DNA from 3 places in the Stenotrophomonas sp. STEN225 genome. Region 2 is predicted to be linked to each of the others. Evidence: predicted binding sites of a transcription regulator. Region 2 holds the regulator's gene; each other region holds the start of a gene.
What was found. Region 2 encodes FliA, which starts transcription of late flagellar genes. Its sites were predicted from a motif close to TAAAGTTTNNCNNNCNNNGGCCGATAA; they were not measured.
Positions count from the first base shown of each region.

Region 1: a site for FliA is predicted at 4,118-4,144, ahead of ACVOJ1_RS18105 (methyl-accepting chemotaxis protein). Genes of this name have one in related genera too.
Region 3: a site for FliA is predicted at 4,490-4,516, ahead of ACVOJ1_RS11720 (methyl-accepting chemotaxis protein). Genes of this name have one in related genera too.

Region 1 covers NZ_JBRRBV010000025.1:29,756-36,836, forward strand. Annotated here, with positions in the region: gene ACVOJ1_RS18090 (response regulator) at 1-187, opposite strand, end outside; tRNA gene ACVOJ1_RS18095 (tRNA-Leu) at 328-413, shown strand; gene ACVOJ1_RS18100 (GGDEF domain-containing protein) at 619-2,055, shown strand; gene ACVOJ1_RS18105 (methyl-accepting chemotaxis protein) at 2,052-3,887, opposite strand; gene ACVOJ1_RS18110 (DUF5694 domain-containing protein) at 4,312-5,400, shown strand; gene ACVOJ1_RS18115 (hypothetical protein) at 5,410-5,649, opposite strand; gene ACVOJ1_RS18120 (PAS domain S-box protein) at 5,712-7,081, opposite strand, start outside.
Region 2 covers NZ_JBRRBV010000006.1:217,975-225,055, forward strand. Annotated here, with positions in the region: gene flhA (flagellar biosynthesis protein FlhA) at 1-814, shown strand, start outside; gene flhF (flagellar biosynthesis GTPase FlhF) at 960-2,612, shown strand; gene ACVOJ1_RS08630 (MinD/ParA family ATP-binding protein) at 2,599-3,486, shown strand; gene ACVOJ1_RS08635 (RNA polymerase sigma factor FliA) at 3,483-4,226, shown strand; gene cheY (chemotaxis response regulator CheY) at 4,284-4,676, shown strand; gene ACVOJ1_RS08645 (protein phosphatase CheZ) at 4,676-5,281, shown strand; gene ACVOJ1_RS08650 (chemotaxis protein CheA) at 5,284-7,081, shown strand, end outside.
Region 3 covers NZ_JBRRBV010000010.1:56,168-63,248, reverse strand. Annotated here, with positions in the region: gene ACVOJ1_RS11725 (PepSY domain-containing protein) at 1-1,890, shown strand, start outside; gene ACVOJ1_RS11720 (methyl-accepting chemotaxis protein) at 1,927-4,461, opposite strand; gene ACVOJ1_RS11715 (arylamine N-acetyltransferase family protein) at 4,665-5,504, shown strand; gene ACVOJ1_RS11710 (VOC family protein) at 5,528-5,683, opposite strand; gene ACVOJ1_RS11705 (transporter substrate-binding domain-containing protein) at 5,764-6,480, shown strand; gene ACVOJ1_RS11700 (LysR substrate-binding domain-containing protein) at 6,532-7,081, opposite strand, start outside.

The DNA.
Region 1 (7,081 bases), on a different contig from region 2:
GGGCCAGGCGATAGTCCAGCAGCGCCACGTCCGGCGTGGTTTCTTCCAGCAGCCTCAGCGCTTCGCCGACGCTCGCAGCCAGCCCCACCACCTGTGCACCGGCCTGCACCAGTTGCATCTGCAGCAGGGCCGCGCTCATCTCGTCGTTCTCGACCACCAGTACCCGCAGGTCCTGCAACGCCGCCATCGATTCCCGCTCCTGTGCATATCACGCCGGCGCAGTATAGCGATCACGGGGGCAATGCCGGCAGATTCGGCCGCAATCGTCCCGCGCCGGGCAGCCTCTATGAAAGTGCGCTCGACCTCGGGTAAAATCACCCGCTGCCTGCCGGTGTGGCGGAATGGTATACGCAGCTGACTCAAAATCAGCCGGGGGCAACCCCATGAAGGTTCGAGTCCTTTCACCGGCACCATGCATCAAAGGCCAGGTCCACGACCTGGCCTTCTGCATTTCCGGCCCGTCACCTGCGTCGCCCCTCCCGCGCGGCGACCGCCCAGCGCCGCCACCGTGCGCGCCGCAGCTGACAACGTTGCCAGCAGGCCAACGCTGCGGAATTCTTGCAAGGCGCACGCGCATCTGCCTATCGTGACTGGCCGTACCTGGGGGCGGGGGAATGCATGACGTTGCCGGCTGCACTGTTTTTTCTGGTCACGCATGCATTCGTCGTCGGCCTGGCAGGCCCTGGAGATCCGGTGGGTTCGTTCCTGATGTCGAGCGCCGCGCCGCTGCTGGCGGCCATGGCATGCGTGCGCCGTGCGCGTGACAGCCACGCCGCCTGCAAATGGAGGACCTTCGCTTTCGCCGTCAGCCTGTTTCCGGTCGCACTGCTGCCACTGCTGTTTCCAGGCATCACCAATGCCTGGCCGGCGCAGGTCGCACTGACATCGTTGATCCTCTACGTGTTCTATCGCATCCCGCTGACCTACGTGGCCGCCAGCGCCGACAGCCGGAACCGCCATGTCCGCAGCGTCGACCTGTCGATCATCGGCCTGCTCTGGCTGCTGTACTACACGCATGCGCAATCGACTGCGCAGCTGGATACCGCGCTGTGGACGCATGGCCTGAACGCCATCAGCACCACGCAGAACAGCCTGCTGTTCAGCTTCGCGCTGATCCGCTACCTGGCCGAGGACAACGCAGATCGCCGCGACTTCTTCCGCACCCTCACCCTGTTCCTGCTCGGCTACTTCCTGATCGAGCAGTACGTCAGCCGGTATCGGCCGCAGACCCCGGACGGCGGATGGGCAGATCTGCTCATCAGCGGCCTGTTCCTGCTGCTGGCGGTGATCGCCGGCAGTCCGCGGCGCAGGACCGCGCCGCCCGTCCCGCGCAACCTGCGGCGTTTCGTCGAGGCCAGCGTGCCGTTGATGCTGCCGCTTCTGCTGATGCTGGTCGCATTGCTGATGGCGCGCACGAACCAGACGATGGCAACGGTGGGCTTCATCGGCGCCATGCTGGGCTATGCACTGCGCAGCGTGCTGAGCCAGGTGGACATCCAGCGCCAGCGCGACGAGCTGGCAGCGCTGGCCCGGCGTGACCCGCTGACCGGGCTGGGCAACCGCCGCAGTTTCGATGAATCGCTGCCGGGCGCCCAACGGCGCGCGCGGCGCCAGGGCCTGGGCCTGGCGGTGCTCATGATCGACATCGACCACTTCAAGCGCCTCAACGATACCTACGGACACCCGGAGGGCGATCGCCGCCTGCAGGCGGTGGCCGCGATCATCGATGGCTGCCTGCAGCGCGGTGACGACCTGCTCGCCCGCTACGGCGGCGAGGAATTCATCGCTGCGCTGCCTTCCTCCGACGTGGCCCATGCGATGGCCATGGGCGAGCGCATCCGCGTGGCGGTCGAAGACGCCGCGCTGCCGTCCGGCCCGTCCAGCGTAACCGTCAGCATCGGCGTGGCATGGTTGGCTGCCGATGCTCGGCAGGAACCGGACAGCGTGGTCGAACGTGCGGACCAGGCCCTGTACCGGGCCAAGCGCGCGGGCCGCAACTGCGTCCGCGGCGAGGCTTTGCCGGAACGTACAGCGGCCCCTGCCCTGCGCGCCTAGACCACGCGAAGGGTCGGCACGCCATGCTGCAGGGTACCGCCGCCCGCCGCCCCCTGCACACGGAATCCGGCGACGGTCTGCAGCAGGTGGGCCGACTGTTCTTCCATGCTGCGCGCCGCGGCGGACGCTTCCTCGACCAGCGCCGCGTTCTGCTGGGTTCCCTGGTCGATCAGGTCCACCGCGTGGTTCATCTGCTGGATGTCATCGCTCTGCTGCTGCGAGGCGCTGCTGATCTCGGTGACCAGGTCACTGACCCTGCGCACGTTGAGTACGATCTCGTCCATCGTGCGGCCAGCACTTTCCACCTGCGCCGTGCCCGCACCGACATTGGCCACCGATGTGTCGATCAGCTGCTTGATCTCCTTGGCGGCGCTGGCCGAGCGCTGCGAAAGTTCGCGGATCTCGGTGGCGACGACCGCGAACCCACGGCCGTGCTCGCCGGCACGGGCCGCCTCCACGGCAGCGTTCAGCGCCAGGATGTTGGTCTGGAATGCGATGCCGTCAATCACCCCGATGATGTCGACGATGCGACGCGAGGAGGCGTTGATCAAGGCCATCGTCGCCACCACCTCGTGCACCACGCTGCCGCCGCGCGCAGCCACCTCCGCTGCGCCGCCGGCCAGCTGGCTTGCCTGGCGCGCATTGGCCGCCGTGCGCTGCACCGTATCGGCCAGGCCCTTCATGGACACGGCGGTCTCTTCCAGCGAGGCCGCCTGCTGTTCGGTGCGCTGCGACAGGTCGCTGTTGCCCTGCGCGATTTCGGTCGCGCCGACCGCGATGGTATCGGCAGCGAACTTGATCTGGCCGATGATGCCCGCCATGGCTTCGACCAGCGCGTTGACGCCATCGCACAGCTCGGCGATGGGGCCACTCTTGTCGGCAATGGCGACGGTGCGGGTCAGGTCGCCCTGCTTGGCCGCCGCCACGACCTCCCGGGTCTGCGCCACCGCACGCTGCATGGCCTGGTTCTCATGCACCTGCGCGGTGATGTCGGTAGCGTATTTGACGACCTTGAACGGCCTGCCGTTGCCATCCAGGATGGGGTTGTAGGAGGCCTGGATCCAGATCTCGCGGCCGCCCTTGCCGAGCCGCCGATACTGCCCGGCGTCGTACTCGCCGCGCCCGAGCTTTTCCCAGAACCGGCGGTACTCGGCGCTGTCGCGAAGCTCGGGCTCCACGAACAGCGCATGGTGTTGGCCGCGCACCTCTTCCAGGCTGTAGCCGGTGGCGGCGAGGAAGTTGGCGTTCGCCGAGAGAATGTGCCCGTCCAGGCTGAACTCGATCACCGCCTGCGACTTGTCGATGGCGGCAAGCTGCCCCGCCGAGTCCGCGGCCTGCAGCTTCTGCGCGGTGATGTCGGTCGCGAACTTGACGACCTTGAAGGGCCGGCCCTGCGGGTCCAGCACCGGGTTGTAGGACGCCTGGATCCAGATTTCGCGCCCGCCCTTGCCCAGCCGTCGGTACTGTCCGGCGTCGAACTCGCCACGTCCCAGCCGGGCCCAGAAGTCCCGATACTCGGCGCTGGACGCCTGATCGGGATCGACGAACAGCGAATGATGCCTGCCCTGGATTTCGTCCAGACGATAACCCACCGCCTGCAGGAAGTTGTCGTTGGCCTGCAGGACTGTGCCATCCAGATCGAATTCGATCACCGCCTGCACGCGATGCAGTGCGGCCACCTGGGCGGCCAGCTCGGCATGACCGCGATCGCTGTCGACCCTGCCGGGCCGAGGCTGTCCCGCCAGCGCCCCCAGCAGGGAACGCCACGGCGACCAACGGGTGTGCAGCTCGGCTGGCGCCTGTGCGCCTGCCGTAAGGCCTGGAATGAGCATTGTCTGATCCTCGGTGTCCGGTAAGCGGTTGCGATCCGCCAGGCGGGATGCCCGACGGCGACATCAATTGCTTGGACTACAGGTGCCGGCAGGCACCTCTCGAGCAACGGGCAAGAACATCTGGGGGCGGGTGCGATCGACATCCGGGAGCGGCGGAACACACTGCGCGGGCCGCCCGACGGGGCAGCCTGGGGTCCTGCAGCGGGTGACGGGAGCGGGATCCAGTGAGGTTATCGGCACCTCCGTTCCGGGCTTTAGGCCCCTCCGCAGCGGGCCCTGTCCAGCCCCCTCCCCCTGCAGCGCCTGACGGGCCCCTAGATGCAGCCTGCAACGAAAAGGTTGCCATGACCATCGGGGCTGTCGGCAAGGGGGTGGACAGGCAAGGATGCGCCCACCACGGACCGTCCATCGACACGGAGATCGCATGTTTTCACGCCTGGCTGCTCTTTTCGCCCTCGGCCTGTGCAGCAGCGGCGCGCTGGCCGCCGATGCAGGCTATCGGCCGGGTTTCAACCCCGCACAGCTCAAGGGCCCGCCCGCCGGCCGCGTCAACGAAGTGCTGGTGCTGGGCTCACCGCACCTGTCCGGCCTGCCCCCGACCTTCCAGCCGGCAATGCTGGAGCCGCTGCTGCAGCGCCTGCAGGCATGGCGGCCGACGGCGATCGCGGTGGAGAACCTGTCCGGACTGCAATGCGATTTCATGCGCCGCAATCCCGCCCGCTATGCCGAGAGCGTGGGAAGTTACTGCGTCGATCCTGCACCTGCCCAGGCCGCCACCGGTCTGGATGTTCCAGCGGCCAATGCCGAAGTCGATCGCGTGCTGGCGGCATGGCCCGCCACACCGACGCACGCACAGCGTCGCCGGCTGGCCGCACTGTTCCTGGCCGCAGGTGAGAACGGCTCTGCGCTGGTGCAGTGGCTGCGCCTGCCGGCGCAGGAGCGTCGCGCCGCAGACAGCCTGTCACCGCAACTGGTGCAGTTCCTCGACAAACGCGCCGTGCGACGCAACGAAGTCAGCCTGATCGCGGCCGAGCTTGCCGCACGCCTGGGCCTGGAACGCCTGTGGGCAGTCGATGACCACACCGCTGATTCGCCCACCCCTGCGGCACTGGAGAAGGCGGCTGGCGAAGCCATCATGAACGCCTGGAACAATCCCGCCAGCAAGGCACGACGGGCCGCCGATACGGCCCTGCACGCCGAACTCGGCAGCACGGATGGCCTGCTGGCGCTCTATCGGAACTACAACGCGCCCGACACCATCGCCCAGGTCTACAACAGCGATTTCGGCGCGGCCCTGGTCGAACCATCGCCAGAAGGCTTCGGCCGCAACTACGTCGGCTACTGGGAAACCCGCAACCTGCGCATGGTCGCCAACATGCGCGAGGTGCTGGGCCAGCACCCGGGCACCCGCATGCTGACCCTCGTCGGCGCCTCGCACAAGGGCTACTACGAGGCCTACCTCAACCAGATGCACGACGTGCGGCTGGTTGATGCCAACAGCGTGCTGGACTGAGCGCCAGGGCTAGCAGCGTGCCGGCGCATCCCCGCGCCGCGACCGCCACAGCAGCACGCAGGCGGCCACGATGGCACCCAGGGTCAGCATCAGCAGCACCACCACGCCGCCCTGCAGAGTGGGCAGCAGCGCCTGCGCCCGGGCATCGCCGTGCAGTTGCTCCAAACGCAGGCAGGCGGCTACCGCCAGCCACCAGCCGACCATTGCCGGCGCGAAGGCACGCAGGGCATCCGGGGTCCAGAAACGCATGTCGCTCTCCAACGGGGTGGGTGTGCGCGCAGTATTCGCGGCCGCCCTCTCACAGACTGAGATCAGCCGCCACCGGCGTCGCTGTCCACGCCCTCAGCCGGCCATTCGCCGGCTTCCCCCTGCACCTGCACGTTGTTGCGTCCCATTGCCTTGGCCCTGTAGCACTGCGCATCGGCCGCAGCCACGGCCTGGTCCACCCCCATGCCGCCCAGCAGCGGTGCGATACCGATGCTGGCGCCCACCCGCAGGCGGTGCTGGTCCCAGGGAATGGAGAGACTGGCCAGGGTCTGCAGCAGTTCGCCGCCGATCCGCGCCGCGCGGCGCGGCGTGCAGCCGGACAGGATCACCGCGAACTCGTCCCCGCCCAGCCGGGCCACCACGTCCGAATCGCGCACGCCGTGGCGCAGCACGCTGGCCACCGCCCACAGCACCGCATCGCCGGCCAGGTGGCCCCAGGTGTCGTTGACCGGCTTGAAGCGGTCCAGGTCGATGTACATCAGCGATGCCGCCTGGCCTGTCCGCTCGACCCGGGTGATGGCCTGCTGCAGATGGACTTCGAACCCCCGCCGGTTGCTCAGTTCGGTCAGCGGATCGATCTCCGCCAGCTGGCGCGCTTCGCGCTGCCGTGCACGCTGCTGGGTATCATCGCGCAGCACCCACACCGCACCGCGCACATGGCCCTCATCGTCGCGCAGCCAGGCGCGGGTCAGGTCCACCGGCACCGTCGCCGTGCCCAGCCGCAGCAGCAGGTCGGCATGCAGGTCGACCGCGTTGCTTTCCGGGTCCAGCAGTACGGCCACGTCCAGCATCGAGCCGGGGGCGTACTCGGTGGTCAGTTGCAGCACGTCCTGCACCCTGTAGCCGGCCAGCGCCTGTGCGCCGTCGCCGGCCAGCATGCGCACGGCAGCGGCATTGGCATATTCGATGCGGCCCTCCAGGCTGACGCTCAGCACCAGGTCGGCGACGGCGTCGAGGGTGATGCGGCTGCGCTGCTCGCTTTCAAACAGGCGCTGTTCACTGCTGCGTTGTGCGCTGATGTCCTGGATCTGCGAGACGAAATGCACCGGCTCACCGCGTTCGTTGCGCACCAGCGATACCGACAGCCGCGTCCAGATCACCCTGCCGTTGCGATCGAGAAAGCGCTTCTCCAGGTGGTAATGGCTGCACCGGCCTGCCAGCAGGTCCTGCACCAGGGCCAGATCGGCCTGCAGATCGTCCGGATGGGTCAGCCGCTGGAAATCGACCTGCAGCAGCTCCTCGCGCGCATAGCCCAGGATGCGGCACAGCGCGTCATTGACATCCAGCCAGCGCCCTTCCAGCGAAACCAGCGCCATGCCGAGCGCAGCCGAGGTGAAGGCGCCTGCGAACTTCTCCGCCGCCATGCGTGCTTCCGCACGTGCCTGCAGGATCTCGGTGATATCGATGGCCATGC
Region 2 (7,081 bases):
GGTGCATGGCGTGCCGGTGGCAACCGCCGAGATCCATCCCGACCGCGAACTGGCGCTGGACCCCGGCAGTGCGCTCGGCCCGCTGGACGGCATCGCCGGCAAGGATCCCGCCTTCGGCCTGGACGCTACCTGGATCCAGCCGCACCAGCGCGCCCAGGCCGAAACCATGGGCTACACCGTGGTCGACCCGGCCACCGTGGTCGCCACCCATCTTTCCCACCTGATCCGCGAGCATGCGCCGGAGCTGCTGGGCCACGAAGAGGTGCAGCACCTGCTGGCCAACCTCGCCAAGAGCGCACCCAAGCTCGTCGAAGATCTGACGCCCAAGGCGCTGCCGTTGTCGGCCGTGGTGCGGGTGCTGCAGAACCTGCTGGTGGAACGCATTCCGATCCGCCAGCTGCGCAAGATCGCCGAAGCACTGGTGGAGCACGCGCCGTCCAGCCAGGACCCGGCCACGCTCACCGCCGCAGTGCGCACCGCGCTCGGCCGCTTCATCGTGCAGGAGATCGCCGGAATGTCGGCGGAGCTGCCGGTGTTCACCCTCAACCCGCAATTGGAACGTGTCTTGCAGGAGTCCACGCAGGGCAACGGCGCCGCGCTGGAACCCGGGCTTGCCGAGCGACTGCATCAGAGTCTGGCCGAATGTGTCAGCAAGCAGGAAGCCCGCAACGAGCCCGCGGTCGTGCTGGTTCCCGGCCCGGTACGTGCCGCGTTGGCACGCCTGGTCCGTCACAGCGTTCCGTCGCTGTCGGTACTGGCGTACAGCGAAGTGCCGGAGGACAAGCGCCTGAAGCTGGTCGGAACGATCAGCTGACGCCGCCCACCGATGCGTCAGAAAACAGACACCACCTTCGAACCACCGCAACAGACAGATGCCAAGGGGAACCCGTTCCGTGCAGACCACCGACCACCCGCGTTCTCCCACCACCACCCCGCCGTCCCCGTCCCGTGACCACAGCATGAAAATCAAACGATTCGTCGCCGCCGACATGCGCTCGGCCATGAACCTGGTGCGCAAGGAACATGGTCCCGACGCTGTGATCCTGTCCAACCGCCGGATCGAGGAAGGCGTCGAGATCGTCGCCGCAGCCAACTATGACGAGAGCGCGGTGCAACGCGCGCTGGAAGCCTCGCGGCGCGACGTAGCTCCGCCGCCGCCGAAACCGCGCACCGCCGCGGATGCAGTGATCGCCGCGGTCACCCGTCGCCGCTCCGCGACACCTGCCCAGCAGCCGGTGACGGCCACCACATCGGCCGTGGCCGCCCTCGCCCGCGCGGCCGTCGGTGCCACCGGCCGCACCCTGGACAGTGCGGACGAGATCGTGCCCACCCGCGGCAGTTCCGGCTTCGCTGCCACCCTGGCGCGTGCCACCGTCAACGATCCGGCACTGCCGGAGCAGATCTTCGCGCCGTTCGCGAGCGCCGTCGTGGCTCCCGCACCGGCGCCCGCCAACCGCGCCCGTTTCCTGATCGACCCGCCGCAGGACGAGCATCACGAATCCCCCGCGCCGGCAGTGCTGCCGCCGCCGCTGCCGATCACCACTGCGGCCACTGCGCAGGCCGAGTCCGTGCACCCCGAGCCGCCGTACGCGCAGGACGTTGCCGAGACCACGCCAGCCCCTGCCGCTGCCGCTGAAGCGGAGACCGCGCCGGCGCCGGCGCCGCTCCTTGCCCCGGCGCCGGTACTGACGGTGGTTGCACAGGACGATGCCGAGATCCGCCAGCTGCGCCACGAAGTGGCCGGCATGCGCCAGGTCATCGAGCGCGAGATGAACCGCTTCACCGACGAGCGCCTGCGCGGCTGCCCGGTGCGGGCGACCGCCCTGGACCTGATGGACGAGTACGGATTCGATGCCGGGCTGGCCCGCGATGTGGCCATGCAGATACCGCTGGATACCGAAGCCCACCGGGGCCGCGGGCTGATGCTGGGCCTGATCTCGCGCAGGCTGCCGATCGCGCCGGTCGATCCGCTGGAAGAAGGCGGCGTGATCGCTCTGGTCGGTCCAACCGGGGCCGGCAAGACCACCACCATCGCCAAGCTCGCCTCGCGCTTCGCCGAGAAGCACGCGCCGCGCGATGTGGCCCTGGTCACCACCGACACGCTGCGCATCGGTGCCCGCGAGCAGCTGTACGGCTATGGCCGCCAGCTCGGCATCGCGGTGCATGAAGCCAACAGCGGTACCGACCTGGACCAGCTGCTGGAGCGGCTGAAGGACTACAAGCTGGTGCTGATCGATACCGCCGGCCTGGGCCCGCGTGACCGCGCCCTGGCCGCGCAGCTGCAGTGGCTGCGTGCCGCCCGCCAGGTCCGCACTCTGCTGGTGCTGCCGGCCAATACCAGCTTTGGCGACATGGACGAGGTGGTGCGCCGCTTCGGCGCGGCCAACCTGCAGGGCCTGGTGCTGAGCAAGCTGGATGAGACCGGCCGCTTCGGCAACGCCCTGTCAGTGGCGGTGGACCACGCGCTGCCGATCACCTGGGTGACCGATGGCCAGGACGTTCCGGACGACCTGCACCGGGCCAGCGCGGCCAATCTTGTACTTCGCCTTGAAGATTTGCGCCGAGCGGCCGATATGCCCTGCAACCCGGAGTTGAACCATGCCGTCGCGTGAGTACGCCAAGCTGACCAAGACCTTCCCGCTGTCGGCCACCCGAAGCGAGCCGCTCGGCCCTGTGCGCACCATCGCCGTGACCGGCGGCAAGGGCGGCGTCGGCAAGACCAACGTCTCGGCCAACCTGGCCGTGGCGCTGGCCGGCATGGGCAAGCGCACGCTGCTGCTCGACGCCGACCTGGGCCTGGCCAACATCGACGTGATCCTGGGGCTGAATCCCACCCACACCCTGGCGGATCTGGTCGCCGGCCGCTGCTCGCTGGAAGACGTGATCGTCGAAGGTCCGAACGGTGTGCTGGTGGTGCCGGCCGCGTCCGGTCGGCGGCACATGGCCGAGCTGGCCCCGGCCGAGCACATCGGCCTGGTGAACGTGTTCTCCGAACTGGAACGCGAGCTGGACATCATGGTGGTGGACACCGCCGCCGGCATCACCGACGGCGTGCTGACCTTCTGCCAGGCCGCACAGGACACGGTTGTCGTGGTCTGCGACGAACCGGCCTCGATCACAGACGCCTACGCACTGATCAAGGTGCTGTCGCGCGAGCGCGGCGTGGACCGCATCCAGGTGGTGGCCAACATGGTGCGCGACCCCAACGAGGGCCGCGTGCTGTATGAAAAGCTGACCCGGGTCTGCGAGAAGTTCCTTGCCGATGTCTCGCTGAACTACCTGGGCTGCGTGCCGCAGGATGACTGGCTGCGCCTGTCGGTGCAGCGCCAGCAGCCGGTGGTGAAGGCCTATCCATCCAGCCCGGCGGCGCTGGCGATCACCGAGATCGCCCGTCGCACCGCCCGCTGGCAGGCCCCCACCGAGCCACGCGGTGGCGTTGAATTCTTCCTCGAGCGCATCCTCAAGCAACGCGGGGTGGCAGCATGAAAGGCGCGGCCCAGTACAGGGAAGTCCAGCGCTCGGCGGCGACCGAGGTCATCGCCCAGCACTCGGACCTGGTGCGGCGCATCGCCCATCACCTGGCCGCACGCCTGCCGGCCAGCGTCGAAGTGGACGACCTGATCCAGGCCGGCATGATGGGCCTGATCGAAGCCTCGCGCAGCTACGACGCCGACCAGGGTGCCTCGTTCGAGACCTATGCCTCGATCCGCATCCGCGGCTCGATGATCGACGAGATCCGCCGTGGCGACTGGGTACCGCGCTCGGTGCATCGGCGCGCCCGCGATGCGGCCGCCACCATCCGCCGCCTGGAGCAGACCACGGGCCGTGCAGCCAGTGCCACCGAGGTGGCGGCGGCCATGGACATGCCACTGCCCGAATACCTGCGGCTGATGGAGGACGCCTCGCGCGGCCAGGTGCTGAGCCTGGAATCGCGCATCGAAGACCAGGGCGAACTGGACACCGTCGCCCAGGGCGGACCGACACCGCAGCAGGTCCTGGAACGTGGCGAATTCGGCCGCGAACTGGGCAAGGCCATCGGCCATCTGCCCGAACGCGAACAGCTGGTGCTCTCGCTGTACTACGAGCAGGAGCTGAACCTGAAGGAGATCGGCGCGGTGCTCGGCGTGAGCGAATCGCGCGTCTGCCAGATCCACGGCCAGGCCGTGCTGCGCCTGCGCGGCCGGCTGAAGATCTTCGAGGCCGCGGATGCCGGGCTTGAAGAATGAACATGCCTGCGGCGGCCACGGCCACCGCGGGCGACTGAACAACAAAGGAACTCCGCTTTGAACAAGAACATGCGCATCCTGATCGTCGACGACTTCTCGACCATGCGTCGCATCGTCAAGAATCTGCTGGGCGATCTGGGCTTCACCAACACCGCCGAAGCCGAGGACGGGCATGCCGCACTGTCGATGCTGCAGAGCCAGCCGTTCGACTTCGTGGTCACCGACTGGAACATGCCGGTGATGACCGGCATCGAGCTGCTCAAGGCGATCCGCGCCGATGCCAAGCTCAAGACCCTGCCGGTCCTGATGGTCACCGCCGAGGCCAAGCGCGAGCAGATCATCGAAGCGGCGCAGAGCGGCGTGAACGGCTACATCATCAAGCCGTTCACCGCGCAGACGCTGGAAGAGAAACTGGGCAAGATCTTCGAACGCCTGGCGGCCAGCGCCTGATGGACGCCACGGTCGACAAGAACGCCCTCGCCCTGCGCCTGCAGGAAGCCCTCGACGCGCTCGAATCCGGCGACGAGAGCGCCTGGCGCCAGCGCATCGACGCCCTGGTGGCCGCACGCACGCAGCCGATGATGAGCGGCCTGTCACGGCTGGCCCGCGAACTGGGCCAGGCCCTGGGCGAACTGCCGACCGTCCCCAGCGAGGCGGGCGAGCTGGACGACGCCTGCGCGCGCCTGGACCATGTGGTGGCGATGACCGAACAGGCCACGCACCGCACCCTGGACCTGGCCGAAGAGTGCCGCAGCCTCACCGAACAGCTGCGCGCCGAAGGCCTGCAGCCGGGGCAGGATGCGCAGCTGGAACGCATCCGCCACAACCTGACCGAGATTGCCCTGACCCAGAGCTATCAGGACCTGACCGGACAGATCATCCGTCGCGTGGTCGGCATCGTCCGCCGCGTGCACGAAGGCTTTGGCGCGCTGGGCCTGCCACCGGAGCAGCATCGCACCGATCCGGCGCTGGCCGGACCGGCACTGAAGGGACTGGACCGCCACGCGGTCTCTCAGAACGACGCCGACGACCTGTTGTCGGACCTGGGACTGTAAGCATGAGCGCGGTATCCGACGACATCACCGCCGATTTCATCATCGAGGCACAGGAGATCCTGGATCGCCTCGGCGAACAGCTGGTGTCGCTGGAACAGGCGCCGCAGGACGCCGACCAGCTCAACGCCGTGTTCCGTGGCTATCACACGCTCAAGGGCGGCGCCGGCTTCCTCGGCATCACCGCCATGGTCGAGCTGTGCCATGCCGCCGAAGAGGCACTGGGCGCCGCCCGCGCTGGCCAGGCGGTGCTGCAGCCGCATCACTTCGATGCCGCACAGCAATCCCTGGACTACCTGCAATCGATGCTGGATGCCGTGTCTTCCGGCAACGAACCCGGCTATGCCCCGCCGGACCTGATCGCCCAGTTCGACGTGCACGGCACTGCTGCGCCGGCCGCCGCCGCGCCCGCAGCGGCCGCGCCCGCCGCCGGCGACCTGATCACCGACGACGAGTTCGAGGCCCTGCTCGATCAGCTGCACGGCAGCAACGCCCCCACCGCAGTGGCGACGCCGGCCAACGCCGACGATGGCCTGATCAGCGAGGATGAGTTCGAAGCCCTGCTGGACCAGCTGCACGGCGGCGCCGCCCCCGGCGCGAAACCCGTGGCTGCCCCGGCGGCGGCGCCTGCACTGCCCGCACCGCGCCCGGCGGCCGCCGCGGCCAAGCCCCCCGCCAACAAACCGGTGGCCGAGGCCGAGCACACCGTGCGCGTGGATACCAAGCGGCTGGATGCGATCGTCAACCTGATCGGCGAGCTGGTGCTGTCGCGCAACCGGCTCAAGACCCTGCGTGCGCGCCTGCGCGACGAGGAACTGGACCGCGCCGTGTCGACCCTGGACATCGCCACCGCGCGCCTGCAGTCGGCAGTGATGCGCACGCGCATGCAACCGGTCGGCAAGGTGTTCTCGCGCTTCCCCAAGGTCGCCCGCGATGTCGCCCGCTCGCTGAAGAAGGAAGTGGACCTGGAGCTGGTCGGCGCCGAAACCGAGCTTGACCGCAACCTGGTCGAGGCCCTGGCCGACCCGCTGGTGCACCTGGTCCGCAACGCCATCGACCATGGTGTGGAGATGCCCGATCTGCGCGAAGCACAGGGCAAGCCACGCATGGGCCACGTGCGTCTGTCGGCCCAGCAGGAAGGCGACTACGTCAGCATCGAGGTGCAGGACGATGGCGCCGGCATCGATCCGGAAAAACTGCGCGCGAAAGCACGCGAAAAGGGCTTGATCGACCCGGAGGCGGCGGCCCGGCTGAGCAGCGAGGAATGTCTGCACCTGGTGTTCCTGCCCGGCTTCTCCACCAAGCAGCAGGTGACCGACATCTCCGGCCGCGGCGTCGGCATGGATGTGGTGCAGTCGCGCATCCGCGAGCTCAGTGGGCAGATCCAGATCCAGTCGGAACTGGGCCGGGGCAGCCGCTTCCTGATCCGCGTGCCGCTGACCCTGGCGATCCTGCCAACCCTGCTGGTGCAGGCCGGCGAGGACGTCTATGCGCTGCCGCTGGCGCGCGTGATGGAAGTGCTGCATGCACCGCGCACCTCGCTGGGCTGGTTCGATGGCCGGGCGGTGCTGGATCGTCGCTCGCACACCCTGCCGCTGGTCGATCTGCGCCAGTGGCTGGATGTGACGCCCGCCGCCTCGGCGCTGCTCACCATCGTGGTGCTGCAGGCCGGCGAGGCGCGCTTCGGCCTGGTCGTGGACCAGGTCCGTGGGCGCGAGGAAGTGGTCATCAAGCCATTGCCGAAGGCCCTGCGCGGCCTGCGCGGCTACGCCGGTGCGACGCTGATCGGTGATGGCCGGATGG
Region 3 (7,081 bases), on a different contig from region 2:
GACTGGTATCGCAGCGCGGCCAATGCCCTGCTCGGCGTGGCGCCACCGGCCAAGCAGGTGATCGATGCCGGCGCCGTGCTCGACCTGCGCCGCGTGGAAACGACGCTGTACGCGCAGGCCGGGGTGCGCACCGGTTACATCGACCTGCGGCTGCCCGAGAAGCCCGGCCAGGCACTGAATGTGCGGACCATGGCGGGCGATCCAGCATTGCGCGGCGGCCATCATGACCGCGCGCACGATCTGCTGCAGCTCGACCCTGCCAGCGGTGCGATTCTGGACGCGCGTCCCTACGCGCGCCAGGGCGCTGGCGGTCAGCTGGCTACCAGCGTGTTCGCGCTGCACTCGGGCAGCTACTTCGGGATTCCCGGGCGCATCATCGTGATGCTCAGCAGCCTGGGCATGAGCCTGTTCTTCATCACCGGCTGGCTGCTCTATCTCGACCGTCGCCGCAGCCAGCGCGCCGCACGTGCGCTGCGCCAGCCGCTGCCGGCGGCCGCAGCCAACGGCGCCGCATGGCTGATGGTGCATGCCAGCCAGAGCGGCCTGGCCGAGCAGCTGGCATGGCGCGCGGCAGCGCAGCTGCAGGCCAGCGGACAGGCGGTGCAGGTATTGCCGCTGGCAAGGACCGACGCGCACCGCCTTCAGGCGGCGAGCCACGCGCTGTTCGTGCTCAGTACCTTTGGTGACGGCGAACCGCCGGATTCGGCACGACGTGCCTCGCGCCAGCTGCTGGGCCGATCCCTGGACCTGGCCACACTGCAGTTCGGCATGCTCGCGCTGGGCGACCGCCAGTACCCGCACTACTGCGCCTTCGGCCGCCAGTTCGATGCGTGGCTGCTGGGCAACGGTGCCCGCGCGATGTTCGACCGCATCGACGTGGACGCTGCATCGGTCGCGGCATTGCGCCAGTGGCAGCAGCAGCTCGGCCTGTTGACCGGCATTGCTGCCGACGACAGCGTGCTGCCGGCGGCCACCCGCATGCACGACTGGCAGCTGCTGGATCGCCAGCAGCTGAACCCGGGCAGCGTCGGTGGTCCGATCTGGCGGATCCGGCTGGCCGCGCCGGATGACGTGCAGTGGCAGGCCGGCGACATCCTGCACATCGCGCCGCGGCACAGCGCCGCGCATGCCCGTGCGGTACTGCTGGCGCATGGACTGGACCCGCTGCAACCGCTGCTGATCGAAGGCGGCACGCAGACCCTGCAGTGCCTGGCCAGCGAACGCGAACTGCCGGACGTGGCCAGTGCGCTGCAGGTGCAGGATGCCGGACGCTGGCTGAAGGCCCTGCCCGTACTGCCGGGCCGCGAATATTCGATCGCTTCCTGCCCGGCCGATCGCGTGGTGGAACTGGTCGTGCGCCTGGTGCACGACGACACCGGGCGCCCGGGGCTGGGGTCGGGCTGGCTGTCGCTGCATGCGCCGGCAGGCGCGCACATCGCCGCGCGCGTGCACCGCAACCCCGGCTTCCATCGCGTGCCGGGCGCACCCATGGTGCTGATCGGCAACGGCACCGGCATCGCCGGCCTGCGCGGCCTGCTACGCGAGGCGGCACACGCAGGCGAGCACGGCCACTGGCTGCTGTTCGGCGAGCGCCAGCGCGCGCATGACTTCCTGTTCGCCGATGAGGTGAGCGCATGGCAGGCGCAGGGCCATCTGGCCCGGGTCGACCTGGCGTTCTCGCGCGACGCAGCAGGCGGTTACGTGCAGGACCGCCTGCGGGCGGCCTGCGATGAACTGCGGGAATGGATGCAGCGTGGCGCCGTGATCCATGTCTGCGGCTCGCTGCAGGGCATGGCCGAGGGCGTGGATCAGGTACTGCGGGGCGCGCTCGGTGACGAGGTGGTGGAAACGCTGCTCGAGAGCGGCCGCTACCGGCGCGACGTGTATTGAGCCGCGCCGCCGGGCTGGACCCGGCGGCGGACGTGATCACGCCGCCGCGCGGGCCTGACCGTCCGGCTGCAGGCGGAACGCGGACACGGCTTCGGCCAGCGCGCGCACCTGCGCCTGCATCTGCGCGGTCGACGAGCCGGCTTCTTCCACCAGGCTGGCGTTGCGCTGGGTACTGGCCTCCATCTGCACGATGGCGTGGTTCACCTGGGCGATGCCCGCGTGCTGATCCTGCGAGGCGCTGCGGATGCCGGCGAGAAGGTCCGCCAGCTGCTGCACGCTGCCGACGATCTCGTCCATGGTGGTGCCCGCCTGCGCGGCCTGCACGCTGCCCTGGCCGACGCGTGCCACGGAATCCTCGATCAGCGCCTTGATCTGCCTGGCTGCCTCGGCACTGCGCTGCGCGAGCAGACGCACTTCCGCCGCGACCACCGCGAAACTGCGGCCCTGCTCTCCAGCACGCGCGGCCTCCACGGCGGCGTTGAGCGCAAGGATGTTGGTCTGGAACGCGATGCCGTCGATCAACTGGGTGATGTCCCCGATGCGGCGCGATGCTTCACTGATGCCCTGCATGGTCTCCACCACCTGACCGACGGCCATCCCACCCCGCTGTGCAACCGCTGCAGCCCCCTGCACCAGCGCGTCGGCACGTCCGGCGGCGTCGGCGTTGCGGCCGACGGTGTCGGTCAGCTCATGCATCGAGGCTGCGGTCTCTTCCAGATTGGCCGCCTGCTGCTCGGTACGCTGCGAGAGGTCGTGATGGCCAGCAACGATTTCACCGACACCGCTGTCCAGGCTGGCAGCGGCGCGCTGGATGCGGGTGACGATGCGGCCCAGCTGCGCGACGGTTGCATTGGCGTCGTCGCGCATACGCGCGAACACGCCCTGCAGCTGGCCTTCCATGCGTACGCTGAGATCTCCTCGGGCCAACGCCGCCAGCAGTGCCTGCAGGTCCCCCAGGTTGGTTTCAAAGGTGGACAGCAGGCGGTTGATGCTGGTGGACAACGTATGCACGAAACCGTGCTTGCCCTGCAGCGAAATGCGCCCGTGCAGGTCACCCTGCGCGGCAGCGTCGACCAGTGCCGCCACCTCGGTCTCCAGCAGCGTTTCCAGCGCACGGCTGCGCCACTCCAGCGCCACGCCCAGGAACTGGTCGTCATCGACGATGGCATTGGCGATCAACTGATAGCGCACACCGGCATGACTGATTTCCCGCTCCTGGCGGTGGCGCGCGTCGACCAGGCCGGCCAGGGCCGGATGCAGGTCCCGCGCGTCAGTGCCGACCAGCGCGTCGGCCTGCAGGCCCAGCACGTGCCGCAACGCAGGATTGGCGTAGGCCACCTGGCCTTCGGCATCGACCACCATCAGCCCGGTCTGCGCGCAGTCCAGGGCCTGGCGTACGCGCGTGTTGCCACAGGCCATCGCACGCTCGGTCTCGATGCGCGCACGCAGCCGCTGCTGCATGTCCACCAGGCGCTGTGCCAGCTGGCCGATCTCGTCGTTGGCGTTGTGCACGCGCAACGTGGTATCGAGCCGGTCATCGGCGATGTCGCTGGCGAACCGCAGGGTGTCCTGGATCGGCCTGCGCACCGCGCGCAGCACCAGCAGCAGGCTGGTGATCAGCACGCCGGCCACCAGCAGCAGGGTGAGGGCGAACAGCACGCTCATGGTGCGTGCACCGGCCTGCTGCCGCGCCTGCGCCAGGGCCAGCGCATTCACCTGTGCCTGCTGGAAGGCGGCGAGCGCGGGCGCCACGCCGGCAGCCGTCTCCATCAGCGATTGCGTCTCCACGTCAAGGCCGACGCGGGCAGCGGTATAGCCGAGCAGTGCCGACTGATAGGCGTCCATGCCGGTGCGGAGCGCCTCCTGCACGTCGGGCGGCAGCCCCGCCAGCGCCAGATCGAACGGCAGCTTCTCTTCGCTTGCACGGTCGGCATGAGTCGAATCGCCATCGAGCAGCAGCAGCGCTTCCTGGCGCCGCATCTTCTGCAGGTGCAGCGCCAGTGCCGGCCGGTCCAGGCCATCCACCCGCTGCTGCAGGGCATCGGCGGCCTGCTGCAGTTGTGCAGCCAGGCCGGCATCACCCCGCCCCATCTCATCCACACGTTCGAACAGCGCGGCCACTCCCTGCGAGAATCCCTCGGCGGCCTCGGTGAGCGCCTGCAATGCCTTGCGGCGACCGGCATCCATCGGCATCGCCCTGAGCGCCTTCAGATCGACCTGCAGTGCCTGCTGGGCCGCCTGCAGCTGGCTGCGGTCGGCATCGTCGAAACTGCGTGCATACTGGGTCTGCAGGCGACGCGCCTCCGCCACCCGCGTCGCCAGGCGTGCGGCCAGATCGCTGCCACGCTGGTAACTGGCCTGGCTGCGCGCGGCCTGGCTGCTGGCATGGCCGGTCCAGGCATGGACGGCGGCGATCGCCACCAGGCCCGCGCCGCAGACCAGCAGGGTGGCCTTGAGTTTGTTGGCCACGCTGAGCCGATGCGGCTGCAGCCAGACCAGCAGGCGTGGAAGCGCCGAGCGCATCGCGATGAGACGGGTGCGCAGGGACCGAAGGGGGACGACGGCCGACATCACAGACTCCAGGCGGAAGGACGCACCTGTATCGGCCTGACCGGCGGCAACTTTAGGCACATTGCCGAAGCCGTGGCACGCACCGTGCCGGTTGCGCTCTTTGTACCGGCCCCAGGCGACGGAGACGTGACACAGCGCCCGCGCTTGACCTCAACCCCGGTTGCGGTTGCACAGTGTGATTCTTCCAACCGGCCGCCCTCGCCATGACCCCGCTCGACGTCCCCCGTTATCTGCAGCGCCTGCAACTGGATGCTCCGCCGTCGCTGGACCTTGCCGGACTGACCCTGCTGGTGCAGCGCCACAACGCCCTGCTCCCCTTTGAAACCCTCAGCAGCCTGCTGCGCGACGCGGTACCGATCGATCTCGACAGCGTGCAGCACAAGCTGCTCGACCAGCAGCGCGGCGGCTACTGCTTTGAACTCAACGGCGGCCTGCTGGCGCTCCTGCAGACAGTGGGCTTCGACGCACAGCCGCTGAGCGCGCGCGTGCTGCTGGCAGCACAGGACGATGCCCCGACGGCGCGTACCCACCTGCTGCTGCGCGTGCACGTGGAGGGAGAGGACTGGCTGGTCGATGCCGGCTTCGGTGGCCTGACGCCGACGGTGCCACTGCGGCTGCACGAAACGGCGCCGCAAACCACGCCGCATGAGTCTTTCCAGCTGCAGCAGCTGCCGGGCGGGGACGATTTCGTGCTGTCCGCCCAGGCGGGCGACGCATGGCGGGCGCTGTACCGCTTCGACCTGCGGCCGCCAGCGCCGATCGACAACGTGGTGGCCAACTGGTACGTGTGCACGCACCCGGATTCGGGCTTCCCCGGCCAGCTGCGCGCGTCACTGGCCGGCCCGGACTGGCGGCGCACCATCGGCAGTGGCAACTACACCGAGTACCGCCCCGGGCAGGCGCCGCTCAAGCGTCCGCTGCGCGATGCCGCCGACGTGCGCGACGTCCTGCAGTCGGCATTCGGCCTGCGCGTGCCGGACGATGCGCGGCTCGACCCGGCGATCACCGATTGGCTGCAGCGCTCGCACGCCGCATCACGGTAGCACCGCGCGGTACGGTGCCCGGGTTACAACGTCACCGGCGCCTGCAGCGCAATACGGTTGCCCTCGCTGTCGCAGATCTCGGCCGCCCGCCAGTGGCCGGCATCATGCAGTTGCAGGTAGAAGGCGATGGCGCGAGCCAGGTCGCTGGCCGGAATCTCGACATGCGCGATGGGGTGCATCGTCGCAGGATGGCGCCGCCCTGACATTCCGTGCGCATCGTTGCGGGCATGCTGGCCTGCCCCCCTTCGCGGAGCGCTGCATGACCCTGGCCGATCACCGAAGTGCACTGGCGCCACTGGGCCATCTGCGCGTCGCCATCAATCTGGGCAATCCGGTCCTTGCGCAGGGCGACGCACGATCGCCGCGCGGCCCCTCGGTGGAGCTGGCCACCGCGCTGGCGCAGCGGATGGGCGTGCAGGCGCGATTCACCTGTCACGATGCGGCCGCATCGGTGGTCGCGGCGGCAGCCGACGACGCATGGGACCTGGCTTTTCTCGCCATCGATCCGGCACGTGCCGACCGCATCGCCTTCAGTGCACCGTATGTGGAGATCGAAGGAACCTACCTGGTGCGCGAGGACAGTCCCGCGCGGCAGGTGGCAGATCTGGATCGCGATGGGCTGCGTATCGCCGTTGGCCGCGGTGCCGCCTACGATCTGTTCCTGAGCCGGGAACTGCGGCACGCCACGATCGAGCGTGCCGACACGTCGGCGACGGCCATCGATCTGTTTGACGCGCGGCGCCTGGATGCCGCCGCTGGCGTGCGCCAGCCACTGCAGGCCTGGGCACTGCAGCATCCGGGACACCGCGTGCTCGCCGACCGCTTCACTGCGATCCAGCAGGCCGTGGCCGCACCTGCGGCGCGCCCCGCTGCCGCCCTGCGGGCCCTGTTCGACGAGGTCGAGGCGATCAGGGCAGGGCCCTTGCTCGAGGACGCTTTCGCACGTTCCGGACAGGCGGTCACCCTGGTGCGATGACGCAGCAGTGGCCCGCAGCACGCGACAGGTGGCTGCGTGCGCCAGGCCGGATCAGCCCTGCGTCTCCATGTGCCGCGCATGCTCGCTGGCCTGCGCATGCAACCACTCACGGAAGGCGAGGAATCCACGGTGGCGCGCCGAGCGCTGCGGATACACCAGCCAGTGCGGCCAGGCCGTTTTCAGCCGCTGCTCCGACAACGCGACCAGCTGGCCGGAATCCAGCAGCAGGCGCGCGCGCGTCAGCCGGCCCAGGGCCACACCGACACCATCGAGCGCTGCACGGTGATGCGCTTCCGAATCGTCGAGCACCGCCACGAACCGCGAAGGGGGGCTCTGCCCGATCAGGGCAAACCACGCGGCCCATGCGCCATCCGGATCGCCCAGCAGCGGCCACTGCGCCAGTGGAGCACGGTCGATGCCGCCCATCCGCGCGATCAGCGCCGGGCTGGCCATCGGCACCAGCCACTCATCGAACAGCCGCTCGACCACCAGCCCGGCCCATTGCCCGCCGCCTACGCGCAAGGCCGCGTCGAACTGCAGCTGCCGATCGAAATCGACAAGGCGTTCGCTGGACTGCAGGTTGATCTCGATCTGCGGGTGT